2 regions of the Micromonospora sp. DT46 genome follow, and region 1 is predicted to be linked to the other one. Evidence: riboswitches for the same ligand, from Rfam matches in the RefSeq annotation. Region 1 holds a riboswitch; the other holds the start of a gene.
What was found. Region 1 has a riboswitch for thiamine pyrophosphate ahead of thiE (thiamine phosphate synthase). Riboswitches for the same ligand answer to the same signal wherever they lie in the genome.
Positions count from the first base shown of each region.

Region 1 (3,401 bases):
GTCGAACGGCCGATCCCGGTTCATCAGCGCACAGAACCACTACAGCCTGCTGGAGCGCGGCGCCGAGGCCGAGGTGGTGCCGGCGTGCGAGCGCTTCGGCCTCGGGCTGCTGCCGTTCTTCCCGCTCGCCAACGGGCTGCTCACCGGCAAGTACAAGCGCAACGAGGCCCCGCCGGCCGGCAGCCGCCTCGCCGGTGGCGGCCGGTACGCCCAGCGGCTCGCTGCCGCCGACTGGGACACCATCGAGGCGATCGAGGCGTACGCCGCCGAGCGCGGACTGTCGATGCTCCAGGTGGCCATCGGCGGGCTGGCCGCCCAGCCGGCGGTGACCTCGGTGATCGCCGGCGCCACCACGCCCGAGCAGGTACGCGCCAACGCGGCGGCGGGCACCTGGCAGCCCACCGACGAGGACCTCGAAGCCCTGCGCGCGACTTTCTGAGCCACGTCGACGCCGTCCGGGCGCCGCAGCACTGCGGCACCGGGGGCGGTGCGGCACCGGTGGCGGTGCGCTACCCGTCGCCCGGCGACCGTTGGCTGTGGGGTCTGTGGGTGGCTGAGTGGAACGTCACGGGTGTCACCGGGCCTCGGAGACACCCGCCATGTTCCACCGATGCCGATGCCGATGCCGGTGCCGGTGCCGGTGCCGGTGCCGGTACCGGTGGCGGGGGCGGGGGCGGGGGCGGTGCCCGGGGGCGGGGCAGACCCCTACCGCACCCGTCGGTGGAACGTCATGGGCGTCAAGGGGCGGTGGAGGCACCCATGGTGCTCCACCGGCCGGCCACCCGGCCTACCGGCCGGTTGCCGGGGTGGCTGGTTGGCCGTGGCTTGGCGGCGAGGGGTCAGGCGGAGGGGTGGCGCTCGCGGAGGGCCTGGCTCACCAGGGCGACGGTGCGGGTGGGGTGTCGGAGCACGTCGTCGGCGGTGAAGCGAAGGACGATCCAGCCGGCCGCGCGCAGGGCGTTCAGTCGGGCGACGTCCTGGCGGAAGTGGGCGCGCTCGCGGTGGTGGTCGCCGTCGTACTCGACCGCGACGCGCAGGGTCGGCCACGCCAGGTCCACCCGGCCGACGAAGCGCCCGTCGGCGTTACGAACGTCGTGCTGGGCGATCGCGGGTGGCAACCCCGCGTCGAGCAGGAGCAGCCGTAGGCGGGTCTCCATCGGGGACTCGGCCAGCGGCTCCGCTAGCGCCAGGATTTTCCGCAGCAGGGGCAGGCCGGGCCAGCCGGGCCGTGCGTCGGCGTACGCGCGTAGTGCGGCGAGTTGCACCACCCGGCGGTGCAGCAGCGCGTCAACGGCGACCAGGGCCTCGTCCCGAGGGGCCTGGCGGCCCAGGTCGAAGGCGGTGCGCAGGGGAGTGGTGACGGGCAGCCCGCCGAGGCGGGTGCGATCGGAATCCGGCACCACCGACCGGTTCACCCGAAGACGGGGGTGGGCGCGCATCCGCGCGGCGCGTGGCAGCAGCACGGTGACCGGCGCGTCCCGGCGAAGCAGGTCGACGCCCCACAGGTACGCGGCGCTGCGGCCGGCGATCGCCCCGCCGACCGGCAGCGACAGTGCGACCGCGTCGCACCACATCCGGTGGTCGTCCGCCCGATAGCCGTCACGGTGCACGTGGACGTCGGGCAGGAGGCGCTGCCAGGACGGCCCGCGCAGCATCGTCCGGGTCAGGAGGCCGTCGGCGATCGCGGCGCTGGCCCGGAACGGCAGGAAGGCCAGGCAGGGTGGTACCCGGGCGGCGGAGGGCATCCGGACAGCATCGCGTGACGGGACGGTCACGCGCCGCCCCGCCCATCGGGTTCGGGCGGTCGATGTGAAATCCGCGTCCTGACCTTGGCGGATCCGGCGATCCGTCGTACGGTGACACCCGCAAGTGACCCACGGGAGCCCGGTGGACCGGGCTGAGAGGGGGGCTGTCAGCCCCCGACCGTCGAACCTGATCCGGGTAATGCCGGCGCAGGGAGGAGTGTTGCCGTGCCGTCCCTCGGGCGACTGCATCTCATCACCGACACCCGACCCGGGCGGGACCCGCTCACCGTGCTGCGGGCCGCCCTTGCGGTGGCCCGCGCGGAACTGGTCGTACAGGTCCGCGTGGAGGACGACGCCACCGACCGGGAGGCGTACGACCTGACCCGTCGGGTGGTCGCGCTCTGTGCCCCGTACGACGTCACCTGCCTGGTGAACGACCGGCTGCACGTGGCGCTGGCGGCCGGTGCCGCCGGTGGGCACGTCGGCGCGGAGGACCTGCCGGTCGGGGCGGCCCGCGGGGTGCTCGGCGCGACCGCCGTGCTCGGCGCCACCGCCCGCGAGCCGGGGACGGCCGCCGAGGCGGTCGCCGCCGGGGCCAGCTACCTGGGCGTGGGCCCCTGCCACGCCACCGGCACCAAGACGGGGCTGCCGGCGCCGATCGGCCCGGCCGGGGTACGCGCCGTCGCCGACGCCGTGGACGTGCCGGTCGTCGCGATCGGCGGCGTGACCGCCGCGCGGGTGCCCGCGCTGCTGGCCGCCGGGGCGTACGGGGTGGCGGTGGTGGGGGCGCTCTCCGGGGCGGCGGATCCGGGTCGGGCGACGGCGGAGCTGCTGGGAGCGCTGGGGTGCTGAACCGACCGGACGTCGCCGTGGTGGGGGCGGGACCGGTCGGGCTGGCGATCGCCTGGCGCTGCGCGCAGCGCGGACTGCGGGTCGTCGTGCACGATCCCGCCCCGGGCTCCGGCGCGTCCCACGTCGCCGCCGGGATGCTCGCCCCGGTCGCCGAGGCGTACTTCGGCGAGCACGAGCTGACCGGGCTGCTGACCGCCTCCGCCGCCCGCTGGCCGGCGTTCGCCGCCGAGCTGACCGCCGCCGCCGGCGTGGACATCGGCTACCGGACCGAGGGCACGCTGATGGTCGGGCTGACCGCCGACGACCTGGCCGAGGCGCGGCGGCTGTGGGCGTACCAGCAGGGGATCGGGCTGCCGGTGACGCCGCTGCGCCCCACGGCGCTGCGGGACCGCGAGCCGGCGCTGGCACCCCGGGTGCGCGGCGGCGCGCTCGCCGAAACCGACCACCAGGTCGACCCGCGCCGGCTCGTGCCCGCGCTGCGCACGGCCGCCGAGCGGGCCGGCGCCACGCTGGTGCCCGCCGCCGTGCGCTCCCTGTCCGACGTGGACGCCGCGGTCACCGTGGTCGCGGCCGGCTGCGGCGCGGCGGCCCTGACGGGGCTGCCCGTGCGGCCGGTGAAGGGGCAGGTGGTCCGGCTCCACGCGCCCGGCGGCGGCGCGCCGGGCTTCCGGCACGTCATCCGGGGGTACGCCGACGGCGAGCACGTCTACCTCGTGCCCCGCGCCGACGGGGAGGTGGTGGTGGGCGCGACCGTCGAGGAGCGCTCCGACACCGACGTGTCCGCCGGGGCGGTGCTGCGCCTGC
Region 1 is NZ_JBNCKW010000002.1:325,822-329,222, reverse strand. Features, by position in the region: gene ACLQ20_RS05740 (aldo/keto reductase) at 1-439, shown strand, start outside; gene ACLQ20_RS05735 (DUF559 domain-containing protein) at 840-1,745, opposite strand; TPP riboswitch at 1,868-1,976, shown strand; gene thiE (thiamine phosphate synthase) at 1,971-2,597, shown strand; gene thiO (glycine oxidase ThiO) at 2,591-3,401, shown strand, end outside.

Region 2 (3,401 bases), on a different contig from region 1:
GGCGGGGCGACCAGCAGCAGGCCCAGCACGGGCAGGATCAGCAGCCAGCCGACCCGCGGCTCGTGGTGGCCGTGCCCGTCGTCACCGCCGTGCCCGTCGTAGCCGTCGCCGTGAGCCTCGGGGCCGGGTGTGCGCCGGGGCCGCCACCCACCGGCCGGGCCGTCGTGGTGGCCGGCGGGCGTGCGCCGCAGGAGCGGGCGCAGCTCGTAGAAGAGGGTCATGACCGCGGCGGCCACCAGCAGCAGGCCGGCGGCGATCAGGAAGGGCCGCAGCCCCTCCTTGACGTAGCGCAGGTGCAGGTCGGTGAGGCTGGCCCGGACCACCGCGCCGCCGAGCAGCAGCAGGACGACGGCCTGCGCCTGCCGGTTCACAGCAGCACCGCCCCGGTCACGGCGGCCACCGCGACGGCCACCGCGAAGGTGGTCGGGGCGAACCGCAGCGCGAACCGCCGGCCGAAGACTCCGGCCTGCATCGAGATGAGCTTGAGGTCGACCATCGGCCCCACCACCAGGAAGACCAGTCGGGAGGTCAGCGAGAACTGCGACAGCGAGGCGGCGACGAAGGCGTCCGCCTCGGAGCAGAGGGAGAGCAGCACGGCGAGCGCGGCCAGCGCGAGCACCGACAGCACCGGCTCGTCGGCGAGGGTCTGCAACCAGCGCTCCGGCACCACGACGTTGATCGTGGCGGCAGCCGCCGCGCCGATCACCAGGAACCCGCCGGCGTGCGTGACGTCGTGCCGGACCGCCCCCCAGAACGCCCGCCCGCGCGGGCCGCCGTCCAGCTCCGGCCGGCGCGGCAGCCGGATCCAGTCGGCCCGGCCGAGGCGCAGCCACAGCCAGCCCATGACCATCGCCACGAGCAGGCTCGCGACGGCCCGGCCGAGGACCATCGCCGGGTCGTCGGGGAAGGCCACGGCGGTGGCGGTCAGCACGATCGGGTTGATCGCCGGGGCGGCGAGCAGGAACGCCAACGCGGCGGCCGGGGTGACCCCGCGCCGGATCAGCGACCCGGCGATCGGCACCGCCCCGCACTCGCAGCCGGGCAGCACCACGCCGGCCGCGCTGGCCACCGGCACCGCGAGCGCGGGGTGACGCGGCAGCGCCCGGGCCCAGAACGACCGGGGCACGAAGACGGCGATCACCGCGGAGAGCAGCACCCCGAAGACCAGGAACGGCACCGCCTGCACCATGACCGAGACGAAGACGGTGGTCCAGGTCTGCAACCGGGGCGCGGAGAGGGCCCGGGCGAGCGGCTCGCGGAAGACGACCAGCAGGATCAGCAGGCCGGCGAGGAGCTCCACCGACCCGACCCGCCGGTCCGGGCCGCGGGGCGCCGCCGGCTTCTCCTCGCGTACGCCAGGGGCGGCCACGCCCACCGCGCCCGGGTGCGACCCGTCCGGCGCGCGGCGGTCAGCCTCGGATGTCACGTACGTGTCCCTCTGCCGGATTCCCAGTGGCCGCCCGAGAGTACCGGGCCGGAATCGACGCCGTCGATCGACTGCGCTGGTGAGCTGCGGAGAGATCACTTTGCCCGATGATCTTCAAAGGTGTTAGCGTCGGGCCACAACTTCACATCCGACAGGGGAGCGCACAGCGCTGAGAGTGCGGGCACCGCCCGCAGACCCTCGAACCTGATCTGGGTAATGCCAGCGCAGGGAGTTCGGTCGACCTCCAGCCGCGTCGACGTCCGGCACGTTCCGGGCGCGGCGTGCGTCTTCTCCTGGTTCTCGTTAGGGACTGGGAGCAATCATGCGAGACAACAACACCGCCACCCGGTGGCGTACCGTCGATGTCGTCGTCGCGGCCGTGATCGCGGTGGCCTTCGGCGTCATCTTCTGGGCCTGGGGCCTGCTGTGGCGGGCCGTCGACCCGGCGTTCGCGTTCTTCCCCGCCAGCCAGGCGATCATGTACGGCGTGTGGCTGGTCCCGGCCGTCCTCGGCGGTCTGGTGATCCGCAAGCCCGGCGCGGCGCTCTTCTGCGAGGCGGTGGCGGCGACGGTCTCCGCGCTGCTCGGCTCGGAGTGGGGCGGCGTCACCATCGTCCAGGGCCTGATCCAGGGGCTCGGCGCCGAGTTGGCCTTCGCCGCGTTCCGGTACCGCTCGTTCCGGCTGCCCACCGCGCTGATCGCGGGCGCGCTGACCGGCCTCGGCGCGGCCCTGTTCGACTTCTTCGTCTGGAACAGCGAGTACGCCCTGGGCAGCTACCGCATCCCGTACGCCCTGCTCACCATCGTCAGCGCCACGATCGTCGCGGGTGCCGGCGGCTGGGCCCTGACCCGCGCCCTGGCCACCACGGGCGCCCTCGACCGCTTCCCCGCCGCCCGAGACCGCACCCCAATCTGACCCACCCCCTCTCCCCACCCACCCCCCTCTCCCCACCCACCCACCCCCACGACCCGGCGCGTTGATCATGAAGTTGTTGCCACGACACGCCGTGCCGAACGACAACAACCTCATGATCAACGCCCGCGGGCGGGCAGGAAGGAAGGGGGCGGCGTGGGGGCGGTGACGTTGCGGGGGTTCGGGTGGCGGCATGCCGGACGGCGGGCCTGGGCCGTACGCGGGGTGGACCTGCGCGTCGAGGTTGGCGAGCGGGTGCTGCTGCTGGGGCCCTCCGGGGCCGGCAAGAGCACGCTGCTCGCCGCGCTGGCCGGGCTGCTGCCCGAGGACTCGGGCGAGCAGGAGGGCACCGTCGAGATCGACGGGCTCGACCCTCGCAAGGGCCGGGAGCGGGTCGGCATCGTCTTCCAGGACCCGCAGACCCAGCTCGTGATGGCCCGCAGCGGCGACGACGTGGCGTTCGGGTTGGAGAACCGCGGCACCCCCGCCGGGGAGATCTGGCCCCGCGTCGACGAGGCGCTGGCTCGGGTCGGTTTCCCGTACCCCCGGGACCGCCACACGGCCGCGCTCTCCGGCGGCGAGCAGCAGCGGCTCGCCCTGGCCGGGGTGCTGGCCCTGCGCCCCGGCCTGCTGCTGCTCGACGAGCCGACCGCCAACCTCGACCCGACCGGCGCGGCGCTGATCCGGGCGGCGGTGGCCGGCGCGCTCGACGCCGACACCACGCTGATCCTGGTCGAACACCGCGTCGCCGAGTCGTTGCCCCTGGTCGACCGGGTGGTCGTGCTCGAACCCGGCGGCGGCGTCCGCGCCGACGGCACGCCCGAGGCCGTCTTCGGTACGCACGGCGACGCGCTCGCCGACGAGGGCGTCTGGGTGCCCGGCCGCCCGGTACCGCCCCGCCACGCGACCGCGCCGCCCGGCGACGTGTTGCTCACCGCCGACCGGCTCGGCCTGCCGCCCCGGCTGGCCCCCGTCGACCTGGCGGTACGCGCCGGCGAGGCGCTCGCCGTCGTCGGGCCCAACGGGGCCGGCAAGTCGACCCTCGCCCTGCTGCTGGGCGGC
Region 2 is NZ_JBNCKW010000015.1:86,094-89,494, reverse strand. Features, by position in the region: gene ACLQ20_RS30405 (TIGR03943 family putative permease subunit) at 1-371, opposite strand, end outside; gene ACLQ20_RS30400 (permease) at 368-1,369, opposite strand; TPP riboswitch at 1,570-1,675, shown strand; gene ACLQ20_RS30395 (ECF transporter S component) at 1,749-2,342, shown strand; gene ACLQ20_RS30390 (ABC transporter ATP-binding protein) at 2,496-3,401, shown strand, end outside.
Region 2: it holds a riboswitch for thiamine pyrophosphate, as region 1 does, so the genes downstream of both, ACLQ20_RS30395 (ECF transporter S component) here and thiE (thiamine phosphate synthase) in region 1, are expected to answer to the same signal.